One region of the Oceanibaculum indicum P24 genome, then DNA from elsewhere that is predicted to be linked to it. Evidence: predicted binding sites of a transcription regulator. Region 1 holds the regulator's gene; each other region holds the start of a gene.
What was found. Region 1 encodes LexA, which represses DNA repair genes until DNA is damaged. Its sites were predicted from a motif close to ATGTTCTANTTTGGTTC; they were not measured.

Region 1 (7,563 bases):
CCTGACCCATGAGCGGCTTCACCCATTTCGATGCCGAGGGCAAGGCTGTGATGGTCGATGTCTCGGACAAGGACGAGACGGAGCGCGTGGCGACCGCCATCGGCAGCATCACCATGCAGCCGGAAACCCTGGCGCTGATCCTGGAAGGCGGGGTGAAGAAGGGCGACGTGCTGTCGGTCGCGCGCCTTGCCGGCATCATGGGCGCCAAGCGCACGCCGGACCTGATCCCGCTGTGCCACCCGCTGGCACTGACTTCCGTGAAGGTTGAGCTGAAGGCCGATCCCGCACGGAACGCTGTCGATATCGAGGCGACCTGCAAGCTGAAGGGCCGTACAGGCGTCGAGATGGAGGCGCTGACGGCGGTCAGCATCGCGGCGCTCACCGTCTATGACATGTGCAAGGCGGTGGATCGCGGCATGCGCATCGGCGATATCCGGCTGGTCCATAAATCGGGCGGCAAATCCGGCACTTATGAGGCGGAACGGTGATCCCCGTCGAGGAGGCACTGGCGAAGATTCTTTCGTCCCTGACGCCACTGGGCGCCGAGGAAGTCTCGGTCGAGGCGGCGCTGGGCCGGGTGCTGGCCGAGGATGTCGCCGCCCGCGTGACGCAGCCGCCCAAGCCGGTTTCCGCCATGGATGGCTATGCCGTGAAGGCGGCGGATGTCGCCTGCGTGCCGGCCACGCTGACGGTCATCGGAGAGGCACCGGCCGGGCGCGGCTATCAGGGCATGGTGGAAAGCGGCCAGGCAGTGCGCATCTTCACCGGCGCGCCGCTGCCGGACGGGGCCGACAGCATCGTCATCCAGGAGGATACCGAGGCCAGCGGCACCAGCGTTACGGTGAAGGAAGCCCCTGCGCTTGGCAATTACGTGCGTCCTGCCGGCCTCGATTTTCGCATGGGCGATATCGGCATTCCGGCGGGCAAGCTGTTGAATGCGCGCGATATTGGCCTGGCCGCCGGCATGAACCATCCCTGGCTGCGGGTGGTGCGCCGGCCGCGCATCGCCATCCTGGCGACCGGCGACGAGATCGTGCGGCCGGGCGATCCCATCGGCCGCGACCAGATCGTCAGCTCCAACGCGCTGGCGCTATCCGCCTTTGTGCGCGGTGCCGGCGGCGAGCCGCTGGTGCTGGGCATCGCGCCCGACGAGATGGACGGGCTGACCCGGATGATCGCCGGCGCGCGCGGTGCCGATCTGCTGGTGACCACCGGCGGCGCCTCGGTCGGCGACCATGATCTGATCCAGACCGTGCTGGGCGAGGCCGGCAGCCTGGATTTCTGGAAGATTGCCATGCGGCCCGGCAAGCCGCTGATGTTCGGCAAGATCAATGACACGCCCGTGCTGGGCCTGCCCGGCAATCCGGTCTCTTCCATGGTGTGCGCCCTGCTGTTCCTGGGACCGGCCATCGCGCGGCTGCTGGGTCAGGCTGCCAAAGGGCCGGAAACCCAGCCGGCCCGGCTGGCGGCCGATCTGAAGCCGAATGACCGCCGCCAGGATTATCTGCGCGCCACGCTCACCATCGATGCCGATGGCACGATGCTGGCGACACCCTTCGCCAAGCAGGACAGCTCGCAATTCTCGCTGCTCACAAAGGCCGGCGGGCTGCTGGTCCGGCCGCCGCATGATCCCGCCCGCAAGGCCGGCGAGATCGTCCAGGTGATTCCCTTCCGCGACAGCTACTTCTGAGTTTTTTCGCGACGGTTAGTGTTCCGCGCTTGACCTGAAACGAGAACAAAACTAAAACACCTACTCAGGTTTTTGTTTTGTTCCATATCTTGTTGCGCTGATGCAGACAGCCGCCATTGCTTGCGGCGCCCCGTCAAAGAGCGTGGCAGACAGGAGGTGCTGGTGCTCACGAAGAAACAGTTCGAACTGTTGACCTTCATCAACCGGCGGCTGAACGAGAGCGGCGTCTCCCCCTCCTTCGACGAAATGAAGGAAGCGCTCAATCTGCGCTCCAAATCCGGCATTCACCGCCTGATCACCGGGCTTGAGGAGCGCGGCTTCATCCGCCGCCTGCCGCACCGCGCCCGCGCGCTTGAGGTTCTGCGCCTGCCGGAGCAGGTCTCGGCAAAGGATACTGGGCGCCAGCCTTCTGAGACGACCGGCAAGCGCTTTACACCGAACGTCATCGAAGGGCATTTCGCCGGGCCGCTTGCGGGTGCCGCTACCGGGCAGGATATCCGGGCCGTGCCGCTGCCGCTCTACGGCAAGATAGCCGCCGGCACCCCAATCGAGGCGCTGCGCGACGAAAGCGCCGCCATCGACGTGCCACTCAGCCTGCTCGGCAAGGGCGAGCATTACGCGCTTGAGATCGAAGGCGATTCTATGGTCGAGGCCGGCATCCAGGATGGCGACACCGTCATCATCCAGCGCTGCGACACGGCGGAGAATGGCACCATCGTGGTGGCACTGGTGGACGAGCAGGAAGCGACCCTGAAACGGCTGCGGCGCAAGGGCGGCTCGATTGCCCTGGAACCGGCCAATGCAGCCTATGAGACGCGAATTTTCGGGCCGGAACGGGTGAAGGTGCAGGGCCGGCTGGTCGGGCTGCTGCGTCGCTACTGAGGGCCGTCACGGAGCCTAGCGGTTGCGCTGGGCCGCCGGATCAGGCGCCCAGGGTCTGATGCCACGATCCGCACCGACCGAATCCAGGCGGAGGACTCCATCCTCCAGATAGAGCGCATGGGCGCCATGCCGCCACAGGTCGAACCGGTCCACTACCAGCCGCGCCGACGGGCAGCGCTGGCGGATCGGCACGAGGGCCACGACGATATCGGCGCTGCGGCAATCCTCCGCCAGCGCCTGTGGATCGCGGATAATCGCGACCTTTAGCCTCCCGACCTCTCCGATACAGCCCAACCCGTCACAGGCAATGCCGTCGCGTCCACCGCTGCCGGGGCGCGGCATAGCGATACGCCATTCCTGCCCGGCGCGTTGCAGCCAGTTCTCCGCCGTGAAGGACGCCGCTCGGACGGAGGAAAAGGCCAGCCCGTTCGTGCCGCGCAACGCAACCAGCTTCGCCTCGCCATCGACCAGCAGCAAAGGCTGGGGGGCGATCCAAGGCATCGCAAGACCGGCCACAACCGGCACTAATCCAGCGAAACGCCAGGCGCGTTGCCAGAGCGCCAGCCACAGACCGCCGAGCGAAACCGCTAGCAGTGCAGCCGCGTGCATCGCCGGCACCGCCAGAACGGCACCCGGCAGGGCGGATATCCAGGCGCCGACTGCCAGCACGCCATCGATGCCGAGGCCCATCGGGGCGAGCGCTAGCCCTTCCAGCCCGAAGGGGAGCAGCAGCAAGGCCAGCACGCCCCACGGCATGATCCAGAAAGCGGTCAGCGGCACCGCGGCCATATTGGCCAGCGCGCCATAGAGTGCCACCTGGTTGAAATGATAGGCGGCAAAGGGCAGCGTCCCGGCTGTCGCCAGCACCGAGGTGGCAACCAGGCCAAACAGATAGAGAGAACCGCGCCGCAACGGTCCCGCTCCGGCGCGAAAGGCCGCAAAGCGCTCTCGGTTCGCCTCATAGAAAGCGACCAGCAGCAGCACGGCGGCAAAGGACATCTGGAAGCTCGGCCCCAGCATCACCTCCGGTGCCAGCAGCAGGATGAAGGCGGCTGCCCAGGCGATCAGCCGCAGCGAGATTGCCACCCGGTCGATCAATACCGCAACCAATACCAGCCCGGTCATCAGGAAGGCGCGCTGTGTCGGCACGGTGGCCCCGGCCAGCAGCAGATAGACGAAGGACGCGGCGAGCGCGGCAAGCGCCGCCCATTTCTTGATCGGCTGGTTCAGCGCCAGCGCCGGCGACAGGGCCATCAGGAAACGCAGCGTGAAGAAAACAGTGCCGGCCACCAGCCCCATATGCAGGCCGGAAATCGCCAGCAGGTGCGCAAGGCCGGAATCACGCATCGTCTCCAGGGTTTGCTCGGACAGGCCGGAGCGGTCGCCGGTCAGCAGCGCTACCGCCATGGCCCCTGTCTCGTCCGGCAGGATCGCGCGGATACGCTCCGTGATGGTCCGCCGCAGCCCGTCGACGGCAACCCAGAAGCCGGCGGGCTTGCCCTCCGCCAACCGCGAAACATCCCCGATGGCATAGCCGACCCCGCCGATCCCCTCGAAATAGGCGTGGCGCTGGAAGTCGAATGCGCCGGGGGCTGAAGGCCCGGGCGGCGGCCGCAGCACGGCGCGCAGGCGTATTCGGTCGCCCAGCGCAATCTCCGGCATCTCCGAGCGCACCACCATCCGCACCCGACGCGGCATTTTATCGGGGGACAGCCGGCCGATCCGTGTGGGCTCCAGGGTCAGCCGCCTGTCGCCGGGCCGCTGCTCGATGCGGACAAGCTGCCCTTCCACGATAACCGGCCCGATCTGTCGGTCCAGGAAGATGGTGCCGGCGGTCTGGCTACGGTATTGCGCCGCTGCGAAGCCCAGCGAAAAGGCGCAGACCAGCAACGCGAGCAGCCGTCCGTTCAGCGAGCGGTGCAGCAGAACGGCGAGGCCTATCGCGGCCCCCAGCCCTGCCCCGCCTACCCAGAGAGGCGGTTCGGCTTTCAGCAGGAAGTAGCCGCCAATGCCGCAGCCCAGCACCACCGGCAGCCAGAGCATCCAGCGCTCGCGTTCGGCCAGGAAGGGCGACGCGATGCCGGAAAGCAGGCGTAATGCAGCACTTCCGGGCACAGCCTCCTGTTGCCCGGCACCTGCCGCGATGCCTTCTTCCTGATGCATTGCGCCTCCCGCTTATGCAGAACACACTAATGCAGGGCGCGCCGCTGCGCATCCCGTAGTATGGCGGCGGCAATCACCACCGGACCGCGAAAGGAAAAGCAGCTTGAGCCTCACGCTTCACGGCTATCGCTACAGCGTCTATGCGCGGATCGTGCGCATGATCTGCGCCGAAAAAGCCATCGGCTACCGTTGGGTGGAGGTGAACCCGTTTGCCCTGGACCTGCCGGACTCCTATCTGGCCTTGCATCCCTTCAGGCGCGTGCCGGTGCTGGAGCATGATGGCTTCGTGATCTACGAAACGGTCGCGATAAGCCGCTATCTCGATGAGGCGTTTCCGGGCATCTCGCTGCAACCGTCGGCTCCGCGCGACCGGGCACGGCTGGCGCAGATTATCGCCATCATCGATGCCTATGGCTATTGGCCGATGGTCCGTCAGGTCTTCGCGCACCGGGTTTTCCGGCCCTATCTGGGCGAGCCCGCGGATGAGGAGCAGGTTGATGCCGGGATCGCCGCTGCCCGGAAGGTGCTTGCCGCGCTGGAGGCCCTGGCCGGAGACGACGGCTATCTGGCTGGCGACAGGCTGTCCCTCGCCGACCTGCATGCCGCCCCGATGGTGGCCTATTTCACCATGGCCGCCGAGGGCCAGGCTGCGCTGAGTGCCTATCCCCGCCTCACCGCCTGGTGGGGCAATATGAGCAGGCGGCCAAGCCTCACGGATACAGATCCGTTCGCCTGATCTGTGCACGGCGGCACCCTTTGTGCTAAACAGCGGCCACCAATCCGACTGCCCTGGCATTGTCCGCGGCTTTCCATCCAGTACCGGAACCGATTTCGCATGACCGTCGTCACCCGTTTCGCCCCCTCCCCGACCGGCTTCCTGCATATTGGCGGCGGCCGCACGGCCCTGTTCAACTGGCTCTATGCCCGGCATACCGGCGGCAAGTTCCTGCTGCGCATCGAAGATACCGACCGCGCCCGCTCCACCGAGGAAGCGGTCGGGGCGATCTTCGAGGGGCTGAAATGGCTGGGGCTGGACTGGGATGGCGAGGCCGTCATGCAGTTCGCCCGTGCCGGCCGCCATGCCGAGGTCGCGCACGCGCTGCTCGCCCAGGGCAAGGCCTATCGCTGCTACGCCACGCCGGAAGAGCTGGAGGCGATGCGTGAGCAGGCCAAGGCGGAAGGCCGCCCGGTGCGTTATGACGGGCGCTGGCGCGACCGCCCCGAGTCGGAGGCACCGGCCGGCGTAAAGCCGGTGATCCGGCTGAAGGCGCCGCAGAGCGGCCAGACTGTGATCCAGGACCTGGTGCAGGGCGAAGTCACCGTCGCCAACGAACAACTGGACGATTTCGTGCTGCTGCGTGGCGACGGCACGCCGACCTACATGCTGTCGGTGGTGGTGGATGACCACGATATGGGGATCACCCATGTGATCCGGGGTGACGACCATCTGAACAACGCCTTCCGCCAGACCCAGCTCTATCAGGCGATGGGCTGGGACGTGCCGGTCTTCGCGCATATCCCGCTGATCCACGGGCCGGACGGCGCCAAGCTGTCGAAGCGCCATGGCGCGCTGGGCGTCGAGGCCTACCGCGATATGGGATTCCTGCCCGAGGCAATGCGCAACTACCTGCTGCGCCTGGGCTGGGGCCATGGCGATGAGGAGATCATCCCGACCGAGAAGGCCATCGAATGGTTCGATCTCGACGCGGTTGGCCGCTCCCCCTCGCGCTTCGACATGGCGAAGCTGGAGAATCTGAACGCGCATTACCTGCGCGAGGCCGATGATGCCAGGTTGGTCGCGCTGATCCAGCCGCTGCTGGCCGAGCGGCTGGGGCAACCTGTGGATGATGCCGGCAAGGCACTGCTGACCGCCGGCATGCCCGGCCTGAAGCCGCGCGCCAAGACGCTGGTCGATCTGGCGGACAGCGCGCTGTTCTATGTCCGCCCGCTGCCCCTGCCTTTCACCGACAAGGCGGCTGCCTTGCTGACGGACGAGGCCCGGCAGGTGCTGGCGAAGCTGGCCACGGCGCTGGAAGGCCAGGCAGACTGGAGCGAAGCCGCGCTTGAGGAGCGCGTGCGCAGCTTTGCAGAAACCGAGACGCTGAAGCTGGGGGCCGTCGCGCAACCCTTGCGTGCCGCGCTGACCGGCTCCACCATGTCGCCCGGCATTTTCGACGTGCTGGCGGTACTGGGACGCGATGCGGCAATCGCGCGTATCCGCGCGGCTGTCGGGGGGAATTGACCGGCCCTGCGCCCAGCGCAGTACTACTGCTGCGCTAAGTCCTCGCCAAACCGACTGCGGGTCAATATATTGCAACGCAATACAAGGCCGGTGGCCGTCTAAACCCTCGCTTGAGGGACCGAAGAAAGGGGAGTTCTCAAGAATGACCGCCAATAGTCTGAAGCCGATCAAGCTTGTCGATCCGAACAAGGATAAGTCGATCGAGCTGCCGTTGATCCCCGGGTCCGTCGGGCCTGAGGTGATGGATATCCGCAAGCTGTACGCCGAAACCGGCTACTTCACCTACGATCCGGGCTTCACATCGACCGGTTCCTGCGAATCCAAGATCACCTATATCGACGGCGACCAGGGCGTGTTGCTGCACCGCGGCTATGCCATTGAGGATCTGGCCGCGAACTGCGACTTCCTGGAGGTTGCCTATCTGCTGATGAATGGCGAGCTGCCCAACCCGACCGAGAAGGCCAAGTTCGAGCACGACATCACCTATCACACGATGGTGCACGAGCAGATGGCCAACTTCTTCCGGGGCTTCCGCCGTGACGCGCACCCGATGGCCATCATGTGCGGCGTGGTCGGCGCCATGTCC
Region 2 (7,563 bases), on a different contig from region 1:
TCAATCGGGAGGATCAGAGATGTCCCTGGAAAATATCGGCGGTTTCATTCAGGCGTTGCAGCAGGATGCGGCCCTCAAGCAGCGTTTTCAGTCCACCGTCGCCACCCTGCCCCAGGATGCCGATCCGGCACCGCACATCGTGGCCTTCGCCAGGGACGAAGGGCATGCGCTGGAAACCAATGACCTGGCGGCGTTCGGCGATCTGCTCACCCGGGCGCGGAACGATCAGCTGACGGACGCAGAGCTGGACAAGGTCAATGGCGGCATCTTCGGCGCAGTGCTGAACGCGGGGTTCGGTGCCATGAGTTTGCCCGGCACGCTCTACGGCTCTCTGGTGAACACCCAGAATGGCCTCGACCCCTCGAAGCGTGAATTCTGGCTGGGCTTCTGAGTCACCCGCACTTGGAATAGCCGCAGGAGGTGCAGGTATCGCAGCCCTCCTGCCGGATCAGGCTGGGCTGGCCGCATTTCGGGCATTGCCGGAGGCGCTGGTCGGCGAGCCCCACCACCTTGCGTTCGGCGAGATGGCCCTGGCGCTTTTCTTCCGGCTGCGGGATGAAGCCGATATCGATCAGGTGGCGTTCGATCACATCGCCGATGGCGGCCAGCAGGGAGGGCACATAGCGCCCGCCCATCCATTGTCCGCCGCGCGGGTCGAACACGGCCTTCAGCTCTTCCACCACGAAGGAGACGTCGCCGCCGCGCCGGAACACCGCGCTGATCATGCGGGTCAGCGCCACGGTCCAGGCAAAATGCTCCATGTTCTTGGAGTTGATGAAAATCTCGAACGGCCGGCGGCGCCCATCCTGGATCACATCGTTCACGGTGATGTAGAGCGCGTGCTCGCTCTCCGGCCAGTTGATCTTGTAGGTCTTGCCCGGCAGCTCCTCCGGCCGGTTCAGCGGCTGCGTCATGTAGATGACGGCGCCGGCCTCGAACTGGTCTGCCGGCCTTGCCTCCGGCTTGTCCAGCGCCAGCTCCGGCTGCTGTGTGCCCTCCACCGTCTCCGGCTTCACCTGCAGCACGGCGCCTGTGATCTCGTTCGGCCGGTAGGTGGTGCAGCCCTTGCAGCCGGACTCATAGGCCATGCGATAGACATTCTTGAACTGCTCGAACGGCAGATCGACCGGGATGTTGATGGTCTTGGAAATCGAGCTGTCGATGTATTTCTGCACGGCGGCCTGCATCACCACATGGTCGCTGGGCGACAGCCGCTGGGCATCGACGAAGGCGTCGGTCAGCCGCGCGGTCTCCCCCTTCAGCCGGCGGTAGAGGCGCAGCGCATAGTCGGTGACCTGCTCCTCCCTGCGGCTGCCGTCGGGCATCAGCACGGTGCGGGTATATTCGAAGCTGAACACCGGCTCCAGGCCCGAGGACACATTATCCGCCAGGATGGAGATGGTGCCGGTCGGGGCGATGGAGGTCAGCAGCGCGTTGCGGATACCGTGCTGGGCGATAGCGTCCCGCACATCCGCATCCAGCTCCTGGATCGTCTCGCCTGCCAGATAGTGGTCCCGGTCGAACAGCGGAAACGGCCCCTTCTCCTTCGCCAGCTCGACCGAGGCGAGATAGGCCGCACGACGGATCGCCGCCATCCAGCGCTCGGTCAGCGCCACCGCATCGGCACTGCCATAGCGCGCGCCGCAGAAGATCAGCGCGTCGGCCAGCCCGGTGACGCCAAGCCCGATGCGCCGCTTTGCCTGCGCCTCATGCTGCTGCTGCGGCAGCGGGAAGCGCGACACGTCGGTGACATTGTCCATCATGCGCACGGCGGTCGCGACCAGCGCCTCCAGCCGGCCGATATCGATCGCGGCATCGCTCTCGAACGGACGCTCCACCAGCTTCGCCAGATTGATCGAGCCCAGCAGGCAGGCGCCATAGGGGGGCAGCGGCTGCTCGCCGCACGGGTTGGTGGCGGCAATGGTCTCGCAGTAATGCAGGTTGTTGCGGTTGTTCACCCGGTCGATGAAGATCACCCCCGGCTCGGCATAGGCGTAGGTTGCCCGCATGATCCGGTCCCACAGTTCGCGCGCCTCGACCGTGCGATAGATTGTGCCGCCGAACACCAGGTCCCAGGACCCGCCCTCCTGCACCGCCTGCATGAAGGCGTCGGTCACCAGCACCGACAGGTTGAACATGCGCAGGCGGCCCGCCTCCTGCTTGGCGGCGATGAAATCCTCGATGTCGGGATGGTCGCAGCGCATCGTCGCCATCATCGCGCCGCGGCGGTGGCCGGCGCTCATGATGGTGCGGCACATCGCATCCCACACATCCATGAAGGGCAGCGGGCCGGATGCATCCGCCCCCACCCCCTTCACCGGCGCGCCCTTGGGCCTGAGCGTCGAGAAATCATAGCCGATGCCACCACCCTGCTGCATGGTCAGCGCGGCTTCCTTCAGATGCTCGAAGATGCCGGCCATATCGTCCGGGACCGTGCCCATGACGAAGCAGTTGAACAGGGTGACGCTGCGGTCGGTGCCGGCCCCGGCCAGGATGCGGCCGGCGGGCAGGAACTTGAAATCCTCCAGCGCCTCGTAGAAGCGGCCTTCCCACAGCGCCTGGTCGCGCTCCGGCGCGGCAAGCGCCGTCGCCACACGGCGCCAGCTATCCTCCAGCGTGCGGTCCAGCGGCGCGCCATCGGCCCGCTTCAGCCGGTATTTCATGTCCCAGATCTGCTGCGAAATCGCCGCGATACCCGCCATGAAACGCTCCAACGCAATCGAACGGCCAGATAGTGTACCAGCTTGGCGGCGGCGGACAATAAATATGTTCTTGTTATGTTTCCACCGACCGTTGCCGGATAACCTCCTGCCAGGCCTTGCAGATCGGCCTTGTCCCCAGGATTCACAAGGACAAATCTCAGGCTTCTGGGGATAAGCCTTCCGCTGACAGGCGGTCCGTCGCCTGCTCGATGGCTCCCTCCAGCGCGGCCATGAAGCCGGGCCGGTCCATCCCCGGCGGGATCGCCGGCAGGAACTCCAGCCGGATGGTCCCGGGCTCCTTGCGGAAGGCACGCCGCCCCCAGAACAGGCCGGAATTCAGCGCCACCGGTACCACCGGCACGTCCAGCCCCTTGTACAGCGCCGCGATGCCCGGCTGGTAGGGCCGGTGCGTGCCGGGGGCGGTCCGCGTGCCCTGCGGGAAGATCACCGGCACCATGCCATGCGCGATAGCCCGCCGCGCATCCTCCAGCAGCGTGCGCAGTGCCTTTGCGCCAGCCTTGCGATCCACCGCGATATGGCCGGCGCGCTGCGCGTACCAGCCATAGAGCGGGATCGCCAGCAATTCCTTCTTCAGCACATAGGCCGGGCGGTCCAGCAGCAGGAAAAAGATGATCGTGTCCCAGGCCGACTGGTGCTTCGAGGCAATGACGAAGGGACCGTCGGGCAGGTTCTCCCGGCCGATGACTGTGTAGCCGGTGCCGGCCAGCAGCCGCAGCAGCCCGATCACGCCCCGCGCCCAGAAGCGCTGCGCGGCGATGATCCAGCCCGACGGCGCTGCCAGCAGCGGGACCCCGCCGATGCACAGGATCGCGGTCCAGCCGAAGAACGCCATATTGAACAGCAACGAACGCAACGCACTCATTTCCGGGCGTCTATCCTTTGATGAGGCCGGCCAGGGACAGGCGCAGATGCGCCATCAGGAACTTGTTGTACTCCGAGAAGATCAGCGCGGCACTGCCCGGCCAGCGCCACCATTCCGCAAGGTGGAAATCCTCCGGAAACACCGGATGTGGGACGATCTCGATCTCCGGCATGGCGTCGCGGAATTCCAGCAGGCTGCGGCGCAGATGATAGTTCGCCGTCACCAGCCGCAGCGAGCGGTAGCCGCGCTCGCGCAGCCATTCCGCCGTTTCCGAGGCGTTGCCGACCGTATTATTGGCCGCATAGTCGATATCGATGCGCGCATTCATCGACTCGGTCCATTCCGGCAGCAGCCGCAGCAGCGCCTCCCGCGTCACATCCGGATGGACGCCGGACACCAGAAGCCGGTCCGCCAGCCCGGCCCGCAGCAGGCGCAGGCCCACCTCCAGCCTAAGGCTGCCGCCGGTGAGCACGACGATAGCGTCGGTCCGCTGGTCCGGATTCCCGACTTCGCGCGGGATCGACGCGGCATAGCTGAAGAACCCGCCCGCCCAGACAGCAAGGGCCAGCGCAAGGGCCGGCAGCAACAGCCGCCAGCGCCTTGGCCCTGGATGCCTGGACGAACCGGATCGGCGAAAGATGCGGCGGCGCGCGGTCATCGGCGGCAGTCCTATACCAGCCGGGAAAGCGCACGCATCACGGCCAGCCGTGTCGCCAGCACCGCCAGCAGGACGGCGCCCACCGGCACGGCGGCCAGCGCCGCCCAGTCCAGCGGCCGCAGGATGCGCCAGAGATCGGCTGGCAGGAACCCCTCCGCCGACAGCCCCTCGGCACCCCCATTGGCCAGAAGGGCAATGCCCGCCAGCAGTGCCAGGGCGAACAGCGCCCCCAGAATGCTGCCGCGCAGGCTGAGAGTCAGCGCATGGCGGGCGAACTGCTTGGCGATGTAGCTGTCACGTGCACCGACCAGATGCAGCACGTCGATCACCTCGCGGTGGATGGCAAGGCCGGTGCGGACCGCGAACACCACCGCCAGCACCGCTGTCAGCGCGACCAGCAGCACCGCCGTCGCGGCTACCAGCTCCACCGACCGCGCGACCCGCACCAGATCGCCCAGCCAGCGGCCGTGATCATCCAGCACGATTCCGGGCGCGATGCCGGCCAGCCTGGTTTCCAGCGCCGCGAAATCCAGCCGCGCGCCGGGCCGCAACGCCACGTCGATCAGGCGCGGCAAGGGCAGCTCGTCGATGATCTGGCCACTGCCGAGCCAGGGCTCCAGCAGGGCACGGCTCTGTTCGACCGACAGCGGATCGGCGCGCCCGATGCCCGGCGTATCGCGCAGTACCTGCAGCACCTCGGCCAGCTGGGCCTGCGGGTCCGTCTCATCGAACGGCGGCGGCACCTGCACGGTCAGCGTCCCGGCCAGAGCGGAGCGCCAGCGCTGCGTCACATCCTGCGCCAGCAGCAGGCCGGCAACCGACAGCGTCGCCAGGAACACCATCACGCCGATGATCCAGGGCAGGAAGCGGCTGGTTGCATCGCCGCGGAGCGGCAGGTCGGAATGGCGCCGGAAAATCATCTGGACCTCAGGCAACCGCGCTGTCGATGCCCGGCCGGGACAGATGCCCGTCGCGCAGATCGAGACGGGGATAGCTGAACCGGTCCACCAGCATGTTGTTGTGGGTGGCGATCAGCACGGTGGTTCCCATCCGGTTCAGCTCCTCAAACAGGAACAGCAGCCGCATGGCGATCTGGTCATCGACATTGCCGGTCGGCTCGTCGGCCAGCAGCAGCTTCGGCCGGCCGATCACCGCGCGCGCGATGGCGACGCGCTGCTGCTGCCCGCCCGACAGGGTGGCCGGCAGCGCATTCATATGATCGCCAAGCCCGACCCAGTCCAGCAGTTCAGGCACATGACGGCGGATCAGGCTTTCCTTCGCCCCGGCAATGCGCAGCGGCAGCGCCACATTGTCCAGCGCGGTCAGATGGCCGAGCAGCCGGAAATCCTGGAACACCACGCCGATGCGGCGGCGCAGGTCAGGCTGTTCCCGGCGCGGAATCCCCGCAACATCGCGGTCGAACAGCCGGATACGCCCGGAGGAAGGCTTCAGCGCCAGATAGATCAGCTTCAGCAGGGTGGATTTGCCGGCGCCGCTCGGCCCGGTCAGGAAATGGAAGGAGCCAGGCGGCAGCGTGAAGCCGATATTCTCCAGCACGGCTGGCCCGTCGCGAAACCGCATCCCGACATTTTCGAAACGAACCACGGAAGCCGCCACCTTTCCTGATACTCGCCTACCCGCAGGACATAACACCCCTAAGGGAAAGACCGCGGGCAAGATGGCACAGCCGGCGGCCCAGCGTCCAGCCGCCCGCCGCGGGAAGTCCGCCGAGAAAAGTCCGACAGTCCCCCTGCCCTAAGAGCCTCGCTTGCCACCGGTGCGACGGGCAGGCTAAAAGCTAGACCATGACATGGTGGTCCGCACAATGATCCTCTCCTGTCCCGAATGCTCCGCGCGCTACGCAATCAGCGATGCGCAGCTGGGGCCGGCTGGCCGCAAGGTCCGCTGCAACGATTGCGGCCATGTCTGGTTTCAGGAGCCTGTCGCGGAGACCAGCCGCCCCTCCGCAACGAAAAGCGCTGCCAAACCCCCGAAGCAAGCCGCTGCGCCGCCGCCGGAACCGGAGGTCGAGGCGCCGCCACACCCCTTCGACCAGTATCAGGACGATGACGCCGGGACGGCGGACACGCCAGAGGAAGAGAACGCCGGCTGGCCCGACGATCCGGCGCAGGAGCCCGCTGCCGCCCCATTTCCGGATGAAGAGGAGGAACGGCCGCGCATCCCCCGCCTGCCGCGCATGCCGGTCGAGCAGAAAAAGTCCGGCAGTGGCCGTGGCGCCTGGATCCTGCTGTTCCTGCTGGTGATCGGCCTTGCCGCCGGCATCTTCTTTGGCCGCGCGCATATCGTCGCCGCCTGGCCGCCCGCCGCCCTGCTGTACGAGAAGATCGGCTACCCCGCCCCGGTACCGGGGGAAGGGCTGCTGATCCGCAACATCCGCGTCGAACGGCTGATGGAAGGCACCACGATGATCCTGGTGGTGCAGGGCGAGGTCGTGAACCTGACCGACGAGCCGGCGACCGTGCCGCCGATGAAGGCCCATCTGCGCGACCTGCAGCGCAAGGATTTGCAGGATTGGGAGTTCGAGGCCAATCGCCTGGACCTGTCGCCCGGCGAGGTTGCCGCCTTCCGCACCGAATTCGTGAACCCGGCTGGCGAGGCCGCCGACATCGTCGTGACCTTCAGCGCCCAGCCCAGGGACTGATTAATTCCAGCCCTGGGCCCCATGGGCTACTACGGCCTGGTTAGCGCTTCTTCTCGATCAGCTGGGCGATCTTCTGGTTGAGGCTAGGATCGCGCTGCGCGGCGGCCGTGATCGAATTATATTCCTCGACCGACAGTCCCTGATTCTGCACCGCCTCGATCATCTCGGTGCGGGCCTCGCGCTGCGCCTCCATGGCTTTTTCCTGGCTGTCGGCGCCGCGAATCTCCGGCTCCCAGCGGACGCGGATATCGTAGATCTTCACCGCCGCCTCGGCATAGGAATCGAGCTGGGTTTCATCGATCTTCGGCGCCTGCTGCTGTTGCTGCGCGGGCGCCTGGGTCTGCGCCATGGCGGCCATAGGCGCAACGGCGAGCAGAAGCGCCGGCACAAGTGCTGTCATGAAATGTCGTGTCATCGGGAAATCTCCTGAATTATTGAATCCTTCGGCGTGGAATCGACCGCCTGGAATCATCGGATGACGGGCCCCCTGGCCCCGTCATCCGGAAACGATGGCGTGGCAGGGCGTCAACCGCCGCCAGAAGTGCCCCCGGTGCTTCCGCCAGCACCACCGCCCGAACCACCACTAGGCGGCGTCAGGCCCTGCTGACCCTGGTCCTGCTGGGGCTGGCCCTGCTGCGGCGCGCCACCATCGTCACAG
Region 3 (7,563 bases), on a different contig from region 1:
CAGGAAGGCGTCCGGCAGCTCCTTCTCATTGTTCGAGGTGATGATGACGATGGGCCGCCGCGCCGCCTTCACCACTACGCCGGTCTCGTAGACGAAGAACTCCATCCGGTCGAGTTCCAGCAGCAGGTCGTTCGGGAACTCGATATCCGCCTTGTCGATCTCGTCGATCAGCAGCACGGTCGGCTTGTCGGCGACGAAGGCCTCCCACAGCTTGCCGCGGCGGATGTAGTTGGCGATGTCCTTCACCTTCTCGTCGCCGAGCTGGCTGTCGCGCAGCCGGCTGACCGCATCATATTCGTACAGCCCCTGCTGCGCCTTGGTGGTGGACTTCACATGCCATTCGATGAGGCCGAGGCCCAGCGCCTTCGCCACCTCATGCGCCAGCACGGTCTTGCCGGTGCCGGGCTCGCCCTTCACCAGCAGGGGCCGCTGCAGCGTGATGGCGGCGTTTACCGCCAGCGTCAGGTCGGCGGTGGCGACGTAATCGTCGGTCCCGTCGAAGCGCAGATCGCTTGCCGCCTTAGCACCATCCATGGTCAGGCCGCCGCCTTCGCCGCCAGCGCCTGCTCAATGGCCGCCAGCGCGCTGTCAGCCTTGTCGCCGTCGGGGCCACCGGCCTGCGCCATGTCCGGACGGCCACCGCCGCCCTTGCCGCCCAGCGCCTCGGAGCCGACGCGCACGAAATCCACCGCGCTGAAGCGGCCGGTGAGGTCATCGGTGACCGCGACCACCAGCGAGGCCTTGCCGTCCTGCACCGCGACCAGCGCCACGACGCCGGAGCCGACCTGCTTCTTCAGCGCGTCGGCCATGCCCTTCAGCTCCTTGGCCGGCACATCATCCAGCCGGCGCGCGGCATATTTCACGCCCGCCACATCCTTGGCGGCCGATTCGCTGGCCGCCCCGCCGCCGCTGGCCATCTTCTTGCGCAGTTCCACCAGCTCGCGTTCCAGCCGGCGGCGCTCCTCGACCAGGGCCGCAACGCGCGACGGCAGTTCCGAGGGGGCCGCCTTCAGCACGCCGGCCGTCTCCGCCAGCAGCGCCTCCTGCTGCTCGACATGGGCCAGCGCGCCGATGCCGGTGACCGCCTCGATACGGCGCACACCGGCCGACACCGCGCTTTCGCCGATGATCTTCAGGAAGCCGATATCGCCGGTGCGGCGCACATGGGTGCCGCCGCACAGCTCGGTCGAGAAGCTGCCGAACTTGCCCTTTTCCGGCTCCGCGCCGCCCATCGAGACGACGCGCACCTCCTCACCGTATTTCTCGCCGAACAGCGCCAGCGCGCCGGCCTCCACCGCTTCCTCCGGGGTCATCAGCGAGGTGTTCACATCGGCATTCACCCGGATACGGCTGTTCACCTCCGCCTCGACATCGCGGATTTCCTCCGGCGACAGAGCCTTCGGATGGCTAATGTCGAACCGCAGCCGGTCCGGTGCCACCAACGAGCCCTTCTGCGTGACATGATCGCCCAGCCGGCGGCGCAGCGCCTCGTGCAGCAGATGGGTCGCCGAATGGTTGGCACGCAGTGCATCGCGACGCGTGGTGTCGATGCGGAATTCGGCCGTGTCGCCGGTCGTCACCTCGCCCTTCACCACCTCGCCCAGATGAACATGCAGCGCGCCCAGCTTCTTCTGCGTGTCGGAAATGCGGATTTCCGCGCCATTGGCCGTGATAATGGTGCCGGCATCGCCCATCTGGCCGCCGGATTCGGCATAGAAGGGCGTCTGGTTGGCGACCAGCGCGACCTTGTCGCCCTGCTTCGCGGCATGCACCGGCTTGCCGTCCACCACCAGCGCCATCACCTGGCCCTCCGCCACATCCTCGGCATAGCCCAGGAATTCGGTGGCGCCGGTCTTCTCGCGGATGTCGAACCAGACAGTCTCGGTCGCCGCCTCGCCGGAGCCGGCCCAGGCAGCGCGGGCAGCGGCCTTCTGGCGCGCCATGGCGGCATCGAAGGCGGCCGTATCGACGCTGCCGCCCTGGCCGCGCAAGATGTCCTGCGTCAGGTCGAGCGGGAATCCATAGGTATCGTACAGCTTGAAGGCCACCTCTCCGGACAGGGTGCCGCCGGAACCCAGGCTGGCGGTCTCCTCCTCCAGCAGCTTCAGGCCGCGATCCAGCATCTGCTTGAAGCGGTTTTCCTCCAGCTTCAGCGTCTCGACGATCAGCGCCTGGGCGCGCGACAGTTCCGGATAGGCCTCGCCCATCTGGCGCACCAGGGCGGGCACGAGACGCCACAGCAGCGGCTCGCGGCAGCCCAGCATGTGGGCGTGGCGCATGGCGCGGCGCATGATCCGGCGCAGCACATAGCCGCGACCCTCATTGGCCGGCAGCACGCCATCGGCGATCAGGAAGGAACTGGCGCGCAGATGATCGGCGATCACCCGGTGCGAGGTCTTGAACGGCCCGTCGGGATCGACGCCCGATGCCTCCGCCGAGGCCTCGATCAGGGCGCGCATCAGGTCGATATCGTAATTGTCGTGTTTGCCCTGCAGCACGGCGGTGATGCGCTCCAGCCCCATGCCGGTATCAATCGACGGGCGCGGCAGCGACACACGGTCGCCGGGTGCCCGCTGCTCGAACTGCATGAACACCAGGTTCCAGATTTCGATGAAGCGGTCGCCATCCTCGTCCGGGCTGCCGGGAGGGCCACCCGGGATCTTGTCGCCATGATCGAAAAAGATTTCCGAGCACGGGCCGCACGGGCCGGTATCGCCCATCTGCCAGAAATTGTCGGAGGTGCCGATGCGGATGATCTTGTCGTCGGTCAGGCCGGCGATCTTCTTCCACAGCCCGTGCGCCTGCTCATCCTCGGCATAGACGGTGACCAGCAGCCGGTCCTTCGGCAGGCCGTATTCCTTCGTGACCAAGTTCCAGGCCAGCTCGATCGCGCGTTCCTTGAAATAATCGCCGAAGGAGAAATTCCCCAGCATCTCGAAGAAGGTGTGGTGACGCGCGGTATAGCCGACATTCTCCAGATCATTGTGCTTGCCGCCGGCACGCACGCATTTCTGCGAGGTGACCGCCCGATCATAGGGCCGGGTCTCGGCGCCGGTGAAGACATTCTTGAACTGCACCATGCCGGCATTGGTGAACAGCAAGGTGGGGTCGTTGCGCGGCACCAGCGGGCTGGAGGAAACGATCTCGTGCCCGTTGCGCGCGAAATACTCCAGGAAGGTCTTGCGGATATCGTTCGCCGTGTTCATGCGTGCAGTCTTCTAGCTTGGTCCAGGTTTCGCGTCGGGTATGGCACCGTCAAAGCCGGCCTGCCGTTTCCCGTGCCCAATTCCCTTATATCGTGCCATCGGGCACCGCCGTGAAGTCCCGCCGATGCGGGCCTTCCCTGCAGCGCACACAGATGGCGCATATGGCAAAGCGGCGCGAACTGTCCCGATCAGGCCATAAGAGCCTGTCAGGGCATCCGCGCCGCCGATCACCAGCGGGTCTTCGCTTATACGGGCCGCCGGGAACGCTGTCCAGCGGCGGAAACCAGCCTTACTCCTCCGGCGGGGAGTCGGGGCCGTCATCCTCCGGTGCGCCCATCAGCGCCTCCGAGACGATGCCGGCATTGGCACGGATTTTCTGCTCGATCTCCTGCGCCATGGCGGTGTTCTCGCGCAGGAAGTTCTTGGCGTTCTCCCGGCCCTGGCCGATGCGCTGTCCATTGTAGGAGAACCAGGCGCCGGACTTCTCGACGATATTGGCCTTCACGCCGAGATCGACCAGCTCGCCCATCTTCGACACGCCCTCGCCATACATGATGTCGAACTCGACGACGCGGAAGGGCGGCGCCACCTTATTCTTCACCACCTTCACGCGGGTCTGGTTGCCCACCACCTCGTCCTTGTCCTTGATCGCGCCGATGCGGCGGATGTCGAGACGGACGGAGGCGTAGAATTTCAGCGCATGGCCGCCGGTCGTGGTCTCCGGATTGCCGAACATGACGCCGATCTTCATGCGGATCTGGTTGATGAAGATCACCATGCAGCGCGACTTGGAGATCGAGGCGGTCAGCTTGCGCAGCGCCTGGCTCATCAGCCGGGCCTGCAATCCTACATGGCTGTCGCCCATCTCGCCTTCCAGCTCGGCGCGCGGCACCAGGGCGGCCACGCTGTCCACCACCAGCACGTCGATGGCGCCGGAACGCACCAGCGTATCGGCAATCTCCAGCGCCTGCTCGCCGGCATCGGGCTGCGAGATCAGCAGCTCATCGACATTCACGCCCAGCTTGCGCGCATAGGTCGGGTCCAGCGCATGCTCCGCATCGACGAAGGCACAGGTGCCGCCGACCTTCTGCGCCTCGGCCACCGCATGCAGCGCCAGCGTCGTCTTGCCCGAGCTTTCCGGCCCGTAAATCTCGATAATGCGACCGCGCGGCAGCCCGCCAATGCCCAGCGCGATGTCCAGGCCGAGCGAGCCGGTCGAGATCGCCTCGATCTCCACGGCCGAATCGCGCTGCCCCAGCTTCATGATCGAGCCCTTTCCGAATGCGCGCTCGATCTGCCCCAGCGCCGCATCCAGAGCCTTCTGCTTATCCATATTGTCCCCTTCGACGAGGCGGAGAAGTTGTGCCGACATGGCAATGCTCCCTGTTATTTCACAGCGCGGCGCCGGCTGGCAACGCAGGGATTAATGTACACGATATGTTCCATATCGCAACAGATTTTCCTGATTTGTTCTCATTTTCGTGCGCGGTAATCGCCCTGGGCGGGATCAACCGTCCAGCAGCTCCTTCACGCGGCCGGCCAGCTGCTTCAGGCTGAACGGCTTGGACAGGAAGGCGATGCCGGTTTCCTCGGCGATGCGCTGGCGCAGCGCATCCTCGGAATAGCCGGAAATACACAGCACCTTGATGTGCGGCCGGCGTTCGCGGACCAGGCGGATCAGCGTCGGCCCATCGATGCCCGGCATGACCACATCGGTGATCAGCAGGTCGATCGGCTCCTCCTCGGCGGCGAGGATTTCCATCGCTGCCTCGCCGGAGCGTGCCTCAATCACCTTGTAGCCCTTGTTGCGCAGCGCGCGCGCGCTGAACAGCCGGACCGGGTCCTCATCCTCCACCAGCATGATGGTGCCGGCGCCGGTCAGGTCGCGGTTGCGCGCCTCGGCCTCCTCGCCCGGCTCGGCGCCCTGCGCGGCATCCGCCGCGTAAGCCGGCAGCAGGATGGAGAAGCTGGTACCCTCCCCCACCTCGCTGTTGACCAGCACATGGCCGCCGGTCTGCTTCACGATGCCATAGACGGTGGACAGGCCGAGCCCCGTCCCCGATCCGACCGCCTTGGTGGTGAAGAAGGGCTCGAAGATGCGCGGCACCACTTCGGGCGGGATGCCGGTGCCGGTATCGGCAACCTCGATCTTCACATAGCGGCCGGGCAGGATCTCCTCCGAGCCAATCTGCTGGGCGCGGATGATCTCGATGGTCTCCGTCGCGATGCTCAGCGCGCCGCCCTCCGGCATGGCATCGCGCGCATTCACGGCGAGGTTCAGGATGACCTGCTCGATCTGCCCCTGATCGGCCTTCACCAGATCGAGATTGCGGCCATGGCGCATGTCGAGCCGGATATTCTCGCCCATCAGCCGGCGCAGCAGGTGGGAGAGTTCCGACAGCACCTCCGATACGTCCAGCACGCGCGGCCGCAGCGTCTGCTGGCGCGAGAAGGCCAGCAGCTGGCGCACCAGATTGGCCGCCCGGTTGGCGTTCTGCTTGATCTGCATGATGTCGGCGAAAGACTGGTCGCCCGGCGAGTGACGCAGCAGCAGCAGGTCGCAGAAGCCGATCATCGCGGTCAGCAGATTGTTGAAATCATGGGCCACGCCGCCGGCCAGCTGGCCGACCGCCTGCATCTTCTGCGACTGTACGAACTGCGCCTCCAGCTTCTTGCGCTGGCTGACATCGATCAGATGCAGTATCAGGCTGGGCGCACTTTCCGCTTCCTCCGCCGTCTCGTCAGGGCATTGCAGGGCGCGGACGAAGCCGGCGGCGACCAGTTCGGGATCGCGCGCCATGCGCAGCTCCACCGGATGGCCCGGCGGCGACCCGGCGAGTGCCTGACCGGTGGCCTCGGCCAGCAGCCCGGCATCCTCGGCCATCACGAGGTCCGACAGCGCCAGCCCGGCCTGCGGCGATACGCTGTCGAGACCGGCCAGTTCGCAGAACATGCGGTTGCCAGCCAGCACCCGCCCCGCACGGTCGGCGAAGACGATGGCCAGAGGCGCATTCTCGAAGGCCTGTGACAGCTGGTCGCTGCCGATGCCGGCCAAACTGCCGCCAACAGGGCCACCCCCAGCAGGGTTGAAGGTCTCAACGCCCGCGGGCGCCGTAACCGGGCCGGTATCCGGGGCAGCGTCAGAACCGCCGCCCTTGCCGAACAGCCGGGCAAGGTCGCCGAACAGACCGCCGGTAGCGGGGCTATTGCCGGATGGATCCGCCATTGCGCCCCTGGTTGATGTTCGGATTACGCCCCTGATTCAGGCGGAAGACGTAGGAGATGATCTCGGCGATGGCCTGATACTGCTCCGGCTTGATTTCCTGGTCGATCTCGACCGTCGCGTACAGCATGCGGGCGACCGGCGGATTCTCGACAACCGGCACCTTGTGTTCCTCCGCCATCTCGCGGATGCGCAGCGCCACCGCGTCGATGCCCTTGGCGACCACCATCGGCGCCTGCATGCTGTCGCGCTCATACTTGATGGCAACCGCATAATGGGTCGGGTTGGTGACCACCACCGTGGCCTGCGGCACGGCGGCCATCATGCGCTGGCGGGCGCGCTGCATGCGCAGATTGCGCAGGCGTCCCTTGATCATCGGATCGCCTTCGGTCTGCTTGTATTCGTCGCGCACCTCCTGCTTAGTCATGCGCATCTGCTTGTTGAAGGAGTAGCGCTGATAGACCAAATCGGCGAAGGCGATGACCGCCATCAGCGCCACGGCACCACCCAGCAGCAGGATCAGCATCCAGCGGATTTCCTCCAGCATGGAAACCGGGTCCAGCTGCATGATCTCTTCCAGCCGCGACAGCTCCGGATACAGGATCACGCCCAGCAGCGCGCCCACCAGCACGATCTTGAAGATGCCCTTCAGGAACTCGACCAGCCCGCTGGAAGAGAACATCTTTTTCAGCCCCTTGAGGGGCGAGATATTCTCCAGCTTCGGCGCAATCGCCTCCGGCGCGAACAGCACGCCATTCTGCATCACGTTCGCGGCAGCCCCCAGAAACATGAACAGCAGCAACGGAATGGCGAGGGCGATGGCGGTGCCGGCCAGCGCAAAGCCGAAGACACTGCCGACACTGGCCGCATCCAGGATCAGCTCGTGCGGCTTTTCGATGAAGGGTCGGATGGTGGTGTAGACCTGCTTGGAGATGAAGCTGGCGAACAGGCTGACGATCAGCAGCCCGCCGACCAGCGCCAGCCAGCTCGCGATCTCGCGCGAGACGGCGACCTGGCCCTTCTCCCGGGCATCCGACAGTTTCTTGTCTGTCGGGTCTTCTGTTTTGGACGCTTCGTCCTGATCGTCGGACATGGCCTCCGCCGTCTGGAGCCGGGTTCCCGCCAGGGGGCCAG
Region 4 (7,563 bases), on a different contig from region 1:
AGATAATCGGCGGCGCGGATCGAATCCTCGTCATGTTCGACCACGATAACCGTATTGCCGATGTCGCGCAGCCGGCGCAGCGTGGCCAGCAGCCGGTCATTATCGCGCTGATGCAGGCCGATGGAGGGCTCGTCCAGCACATAGAGCACGCCGGTGAGGCCGGACCCGATCTGCGAGGCGAGGCGGATACGCTGGCTCTCGCCGCCCGACAGCGTGGCCGAGGCGCGCGACAGCGTCAGATAGTCGAGGCCGACATTCATCAGGAAGCCCAGCCGCTCGTTGATTTCCTTCAGGATGCGGCCGGCGATCTCGTTCTGCTTGTCGGAGAGCGTGCCGGAGAGGCGGCCGAACCAGTCATGCGCCTCGGCGACGGAGAATTCCGCGACTTCCGAGATATTGCGCCCGTCGAGCTTCACCGCCAGCGCCTCCGGCTTCAGCCGCTGGCCGTGGCAGGTTTCGCAGGTGGTAACGGACTGGAAGCGGCCCAGCTCCTCGCGCACCCAGGCGCTGTCGGTCTCGCGAAACCGGCGGGCGAGGTTGGGCACGATACCCTCGAACGGCTTGTTGGTGGTGTATTTGCGCAAGCCATCGTCGAAGGTCATTTCGACCGCATCCGCGCCGGTACCGAACAGGACGCCGTTGCGGGCCTCTTCCGGCAGGTCACGGAAGGGCGTGCGCATCTTCACGCCGAAATGCTTGGCCAGGCTCTCCAGCGTCTGTTTGTAATATTGCGAGGAGGAATTGGCCCAGGGCGCGATGGCGCCTTCCGCGAGGCTCAGCGTGTCGTTCGGCACCACCATCTCGGGGTCGAAATACATCTTGGTGCCAAGCCCATCGCAGGCCGGGCAGGCGCCGAACGGGTTGTTGAAGGAGAACAGGCGCGGCTCGATCTCGTCGATGGTGAAGCCGCTGACCGGGCAGGCGAACTTGGCGGAGAAGATCGTCCGCTCGCCGCCATCGGCATTTTCCGCGATGGCCAGCCCGTCGGCCAGCTCCAGCGCGGTTTCCAGCGAATCGGCCAGCCGCGTCGCCAGGCCGTCGCGCACCACCAGCCGGTCGATCACCACCTCGATATCGTGCTTGCGCTTCTTGTCCAGCGCCGGCGCCTCGTCGATCTCGTAGAGCTCGCCGTCGATCTTCACGCGGGTGAAGCCGCGCTTCTGCAGCTCCTGCAGTTCCTTGCGGTATTCGCCCTTGCGGCCGCGCACGATGGGCGCCAGCAGGTAGAGGCGCGTGCCTTCCGGCATCGCCACAATGCGGTCCACCATCTGGCTGACCGTCTGGCTCTCGATCGGCAGGCCAGTGGCGGGCGAGTAGGGGATGCCGACCCGCGCGAACAGCAGGCGCATATAGTCGTAGATCTCGGTGACCGTGCCCACGGTGGAGCGCGGATTCTTCGAGGTCGTCTTCTGCTCGATGGAAATCGCCGGTGACAGGCCCTCGATCAGGTCCACATCCGGCTTGCCCATCAGCTCCAGGAACTGGCGGGCATAGGCCGACAGGCTCTCGACATAGCGGCGCTGCCCTTCGGCATAGATCGTGTCGAAGGCCAGCGACGACTTGCCGGAACCGGACAGGCCGGTGATGACCGTCAGGCTGTTGCGCGGCAGATCGACATCGACACTCTTCAGATTGTGCTCGCGGGCGCCGCGAACGCGGATGGTCTCAAGCATGGGGCAAACCGTCTCGGGAGGTTATGGCCTGAACTATATGGCGGGCGAATTGCTTTCTTGCCACCTTTCAATTATAAACTCAAAAAGGAACAAAAAAAGAACAAATAGCAATTCAGGAAAGAAACTGAAAATGCAGTTGTGCGGAGGCGCTATTGATACGATGCCGGAACGACTACCCGGTGGCATCCGAACGTCCTTTGCATGTAAAGTCGCTACCCACAGTGACGGCTGGCGATAAAGGATCGCCGCTTTGTCGCTGATTTCGTTTGTTTTGTATCTATTCTTGAAGTTTGGGGAAACACATGGCCGGGTCCGTCAACAAAGTCATCCTGATCGGTAATCTGGGACGCGATCCGGAGATTCGCTCCATGCAGAACGGCCAGAAGGTGGCGAATCTGGCGCTGGCGACTTCGGAGAGCTGGCGCGACCGCCAGAGCGGCGAGCGCAAGGAGCGCACAGAGTGGCACCGCGTCGTGATCTTCAACGAGAACCTCATTGATGTCGCCGAGAAATATCTGCGCAAGGGCTCGAAAATCTACATCGAAGGCTCGCTACAGACCCGCAAATGGCAGGATCAGAGCGGCCAGGAGAAGTACACGACCGAAATCGTGCTGCAGCGCTATCGCGGCGAGCTGACCATGCTCGACGGGCGTGGCGATGGCGGTGGCTCCGGCGGCGGTTATGGCGGTGGCTCCGGTGGCGGGGGCGGAGGTTATGATTCGGGTCCGGACGATTATTCGGGCGGCTCTTCCGGTGGCTCTGGCGGCGGTGCACCCCGTGGCGGCAGCGACCTGGATGACGAAATTCCCTTCTGACAGGGCGGGACAGCTATTTTTTCCGGACAGCCCAAAATTTAACGCTCTCGAAAGCAATAGAGCCTAAAGTTGCCGGGTTCTTAAAGTAACATCCTTATAGACATTGCATGGCTGGACTCCTCAAAGAGCGTCTGGGGCACTGGGTAGGGTTCTACCCGGAGCCTGTCCTGCTCATTGAGGGCGGGATCGTTCGCGATTCGAACATTGCGCTGTCCCGGTTGATCGGTGTCGATGATGCCGCGTTCGGCCATGGCCAGTCTTTCGCCCGTGTCGTCAGCATCGACGCGCAGCGGGCGGGTGGGATTTCCTGGCTGACGGGCAAGCTGATCGGGCCGGACTCTGAAGTGCCGGTGGAGGTGCTGCTGCTGCCGCTCCAAGCCGGCAAGGAGGCGCGCGAGCATATCGTCTATCTGCGCGACCGGCGGCCCTGGCTAGAGCGCGAGGAGACCCTGCACAGGGCGAAATTGCAGGCCGAGACGGAACGCAACTCGGCCCGCCAGTTCCTGGCGCAGATGACGCATGAATTGCGCACGCCGCTGAACGCGGTTATCGGGTTCAGCGAGATCATGGTCAACCAGCTGTTCGGGCCGCTGGATAACCGGTACCGCGACTATGCCGAGGATATCATGCAGAGCGGCCGTCACCTGCTCGGCATCATCAACGATATTCTCGATCTGTCGAAGATCGAGGCCGGCGAGATGGTGCTCGACGAGCGCCAGGTCGATATCGGCCGGATATTGCAGACCTCGATCCGCATTCTAAGCGAGCGTGCGGCCATGGGGCAGGTGAAGATTCAGGTCGATCCCGCCTGCATTTTCCCTCTGGTCGTCGGCGATGAAACCAAGCTGAAGCAGCTCTTCCTCAACCTCCTGTCGAACGCGGTGAAGTTCACGCCGGCCGGGGGGCGTGTTGTGGTGCGCAGCGAGATCGATTCGCGGGGCTGGCTCGCCATTTCCGTGATCGACACCGGTATCGGGATGAGTGCCGCCGATTCGAAGATCGCCATGATGCCGTTCAAGCAACTGCATGCGAAGACCGAGCATGATGATCGTGGCACCGGCCTCGGGCTGACGATCAGCCAGGCCATCGCGGCCCTGCATAATGGCGTGCTGGAGCTGGAGAGCGAGGTCGGCAAGGGCACGAGGGTTACCCTGAAGCTGCCGGCGGATCGGCTGCTGGCGGTCTCCTGAGGCACGCTCTCGCGCCCGGTTCGCTTCAGACGAGGCCGGTCGTCCCCTCCATTGAGGAACCCTGCAGCTTCGCATTGCCCATGGCGGCACCGATGAAACGGGCACCGTCGAGATTGGCGCCGGTCAGGTCGGCTTCGTCGAGTTTCGCCCGCGACAGGTCGGCGCCGGCGAGATTGGCATGCATCAGTTTCGCGCCGCGCAGATCGGCACCCACCAGCTTCGCACCGCGCAGATCGGTACTGAGCGACCGCCCGGAACTGCCGACATCGGTCAGCGGGGACAGGTCGGCGCCGGCCAGGATCGATTCGTTCAGATGCGCATGTTCCAGGCTCGCGCCGCGCAGATCGGCATTGCGCAGGATCGCGGCACGCAGGTCAGTTCGTGCCAGATTGGCGCTGGCCAGCTGCACCCCGGTCAGGTTACAGCCGCGCAGGATGGCCTCGGCCATTGAAATGGCGGTCAGGTTGCGCGCGGAAAAATCGCCGCGCGACAGGTCGATGCCGTCCAGGGTGAGGCGCTTGCCCTCGTGCGCCGCGCTCCGGACCCAGCTTTCGTGCATGTCGAGCGCTGCTTCCAGGTCCAGGCCGGCATCTTCCGGCGTCTTCGGCAGCACCGCCCGGGCAAAGACCGGGGAGGTGAGGTGGGTGAGGTCGAGAATGGCCCCGGTGAGATCGACGCCATCGAAATTGGCATCGTGAATACGCGCGTTGGTCAGCACGGCGCCGTGGAAATCGGCACCGGCGGCATTCACCCCGATCAGGTTCACGCCGGTCATGATGGCATTGCGGAAATTGCTCATCCGCAGGTCGGCGTTGCGCAGATCGGCATTGGACAGGTTCGCCTCGCTGAAATCGGCGCGTAGCGTAAAGGAACCGCCCATTTTCGCATTGCTGAGATTGGCGCCTTCGGCATTGATGGCGCTCATATCCGCATGGCCGTCACCATGGCTGACAGCCGTGGGAATCCGGTTGGCGGAATAGCGCGCCAGAACGGCCTCGCGGATGTCGGCCTCGGTCAGATTGGCGCCAACCAGGCTGGCGCCGCGGAAGCACGCACCGCGCAGGTCCGCGCGTGTCAGGTCGGCGCCATTGAAATTGGTGCGGCGCAGGTCAGCGGCATAGAAATTGGCGAATTGCAGCTTGGTCCGGCGGAACAGACTGCCGGCGAGAGCAGCACCGGTGAAATCCGATTCGCGCAGGTCACGCGTGCTGAAATCGGTGGCCTCCAGCCGGAATCCGGACAGCAGGGCACGACGGCCGCCGGGCCGGCCGGACAGCAGCCTTTCGTGAAGCGACAGGGCCTTGGCAAGATCGGCAGGACGAAGATTCTTAAGCTCGGTGGCTTCCCCATTCTGCAAGGCGGTTATTTTCGTGTCAGACATCGATGAATTCTGCCCCGCTTGATGACTGGCGTTCGACATTGTTTTGCTGTGGATTCTGCCAGACTTCTAAAATAATAACCCCTAATCTTTAAGGCTCTCTTAAGAGCAGCCAAAGGCCTGGATGAAGCTGGTTTTGCGAGCCCCGCCAGCGGCCTGTCCGTGGGCCTGTCTGCAACGTTGTTCGCATGCGCGAAACATGCTAGAAACCTCGTTCAAACAACAATATCTTGGGGTAAGCCAAGATCGCGCCTCATAATGACGCGCTGCCAAGCCACCATCGCCCGTAACGGAAAGTTCCCTTCGCCTTGTCCACGACGACGCCTCCCGGAACGCCTCCCGGCTTCGATGTAAAGCCCGTCTCCATCGAAGAGGAGATGCGCCGCTCCTACCTTGATTACGCCATGAGCGTAATCGTTGCGCGCGCCCTTCCTGACGTGCGCGACGGGCTGAAGCCCGTGCATCGCCGTATTCTCTACGCGATGAAGGATGGCGGCTACGACTGGACGAAGCCCTACCGCAAGTCGGCCCGCATCGTCGGCGATGTCATGGGTAAATACCATCCGCACGGCGACAGCGCCATCTATGATGCGATGGTGCGCATGGCGCAGGACTTCTCCATGCGCCTGCCGCTGATCGATGGGCAGGGCAATTTCGGCTCGATGGACGGCGATCCGCCGGCGGCCATGCGCTATACCGAGGCGCGGCTGGCCAAGGCGGCCGAGGCGCTGCTGCGCGATATCGATAAGGAGACCGTGAAGTTCGTCGCCAACTACGACGAATCGGTCGAGGAACCCGCCGTCCTGCCGGCGGAATATCCCAACCTGCTGGTGAATGGCGCCGGCGGTATCGCCGTCGGCATGGCGACCAACATTCCGCCGCACAATCTGGGCGAGGTGATCGACGCCTGCTGCGCCTATGTGGACGACCCCTCCATCAGCATGGAAGGGCTGATGCAGCACGTGCCGGGGCCGGATTTCCCGACCGGCGGCATCATCATGGGCAAGCGCGGCATCCACGAGGCCTACAGCACCGGGCGCGGGTCGGTCGTCATGCGCGGCCGCGTGGCGGTCGAGGAAATCCGCAAGGACCGCGAGGCGCTGGTCATCAGCGAGATCCCCTACCAGGTGAACAAGGCGCGCCTGATCGAGCGCATCGCCGAGGTGGTGAACGCCAAGATCGTCGAAGGCATCTCGGACATCCGCGACGAGAGCGACCGCGACGGCGTGCGCGTCGTCGTGGAGATCAAGCGCGACGCCCAGGCGGATGTGGTGCTGAACCAGCTGTACCGCTATACGCCGCTGCAGACCTCCTTTGGCGTGAATGCGCTGGCGCTGAATGGCGGCCGGCCGGAAATGATGACCCTGAAGCAGGTCATCGAGGCGTTCCTGCAGTTCCGCGAGGAGGTCATCACCAAGCGCACGGTCTATGAGCTGGGCAAGGCCCGTGACCGCGCCCATATCCTGGTCGGCCTGCTGGTGGCGATCCAGAATCTCGATCCGGTCATCGAGTTGATCCGCGCGTCCCGCGATGCCGCAGAGGCGCGCGCCGCGCTGATGGGCAAGGACTGGCCGGCGACCGATGTCGCGCCCTATATCGCCCTGATCGACGAGCCGGGCCGCGCCGTGGTCGATGGCAAGTACCGGCTGTCGGAAGCACAGGCCCGCGCCATCCTGGAGCTGCGCCTGCAGCGCCTGACCGGCATGGAACGCGAGAAGCTGGTCGAGGAAACCCAGGAAATCGCTGGGAAAATCGAAGAATATCTGGCGATCCTGGGCTCCCGCGAGAAGCTGATGAGCGTGCTGCGCGAGGAGCTGGTGCGCATCAAGGAACAGTTCGCCACGCCGCGCCGCACCGCGCTGGAAGAAGGCGAACTGGACCAGGATATCGAGGATCTGATCCAGCGCGAGGACATGGTGGTGACGGTCAGCCGTCTCGGCTATGTGAAGCGCGTGCCGCTCTCGACCTACCGGGCGCAGAAGCGCGGCGGCAAGGGCCGCGCCGGCATGACGACCCGCGACGAGGATTTCGTCTCGCGCGTTTTCGTCGCCAATACGCATACGCCGCTGCTCTTCTTCACCTCGCGCGGCATGGTTTACCGCATGAAGGTGTGGCAGCTGCCGCTGGCGACGCCGCAGGGCCGGGGCAAGCCGATCGTGAACATGCTGCCGGTGCAGGCGGGCGAGGGCATCTCCACCATCATGCCGATGCCGGCCGACGAGGAAAGCTGGGGCGGGCTGCATGTCATGTTCGCCACCTCGGCGGGCACGGTGCGGCGCAATTCGCTGTCCGACTTCACCAACATCAAGTCGAACGGCAAGATCGCCATGAAGTTGGATGAGGGCGAGCATCTGGTCGGCGTGATGCCCTGCTCGACGGAGCAGGATGTGCTGCTCTCCACCCGTAACGGCCAGTGTATCCGCTTCGCCGTGACGGATGTGCGCGAGTTCAAGGGCCGCGATTCGATGGGCGTGCGCGGCATCAGGTTGCAGGGCGACGATCAGGTC

Region 2: a site for LexA is predicted at 2,767-2,783, ahead of P24_RS06630 (adenosylcobalamin-dependent ribonucleoside-diphosphate reductase). Genes of this name have one in related genera too.
Region 3: a site for LexA is predicted at 4,663-4,679, ahead of recA (recombinase RecA). Genes of this name have one in related genera too.
Region 4: a site for LexA is predicted at 1,761-1,777, ahead of uvrA (excinuclease ABC subunit UvrA). Genes of this name have one in related genera too.

What each region holds. Positions count from the first base shown of each region.
Region 1 is NZ_AMRL01000012.1:17,756-25,318, forward strand. Features, by position in the region: gene trpC (indole-3-glycerol phosphate synthase TrpC) at 1-5, shown strand, start outside; gene moaC (cyclic pyranopterin monophosphate synthase MoaC) at 9-488, shown strand; gene P24_RS10515 (molybdopterin molybdotransferase MoeA) at 485-1,690, shown strand; gene lexA (transcriptional repressor LexA) at 1,853-2,572, shown strand; gene P24_RS10525 (ComEC/Rec2 family competence protein) at 2,588-4,735, opposite strand; gene P24_RS10530 (glutathione S-transferase family protein) at 4,839-5,471, shown strand; gene gltX (glutamate--tRNA ligase) at 5,571-6,977, shown strand; gene gltA (citrate synthase) at 7,120-7,563, shown strand, end outside.
Region 2 is NZ_AMRL01000006.1:25,446-33,008, reverse strand. Features, by position in the region: gene P24_RS06635 (Nif11 family protein) at 20-391, shown strand; gene P24_RS06630 (adenosylcobalamin-dependent ribonucleoside-diphosphate reductase) at 393-2,702, opposite strand; gene P24_RS06625 (lysophospholipid acyltransferase family protein) at 2,860-3,585, opposite strand; gene P24_RS06620 (YdcF family protein) at 3,596-4,171, opposite strand; gene P24_RS06615 (cell division protein FtsX) at 4,255-5,163, opposite strand; gene ftsE (cell division ATP-binding protein FtsE) at 5,171-5,848, opposite strand; gene P24_RS19115 (DUF3426 domain-containing protein) at 6,054-6,905, shown strand; gene P24_RS06600 (DUF4168 domain-containing protein) at 6,946-7,320, opposite strand.
Region 3 is NZ_AMRL01000013.1:28,437-35,999, reverse strand. Features, by position in the region: gene P24_RS11125 (AAA family ATPase) at 1-507, opposite strand, end outside; gene alaS (alanine--tRNA ligase) at 537-3,206, opposite strand; gene recA (recombinase RecA) at 3,496-4,578, opposite strand; gene P24_RS11110 (ATP-binding protein) at 4,714-6,432, opposite strand; gene flhB (flagellar biosynthesis protein FlhB) at 6,410-7,522, opposite strand.
Region 4 is NZ_AMRL01000004.1:1,289-8,851, reverse strand. Features, by position in the region: gene uvrA (excinuclease ABC subunit UvrA) at 1-1,673, opposite strand, end outside; gene ssb (single-stranded DNA-binding protein) at 1,976-2,488, shown strand; gene P24_RS04565 (sensor histidine kinase) at 2,596-3,678, shown strand; gene P24_RS04560 (pentapeptide repeat-containing protein) at 3,704-5,059, opposite strand; gene gyrA (DNA gyrase subunit A) at 5,365-7,563, shown strand, end outside.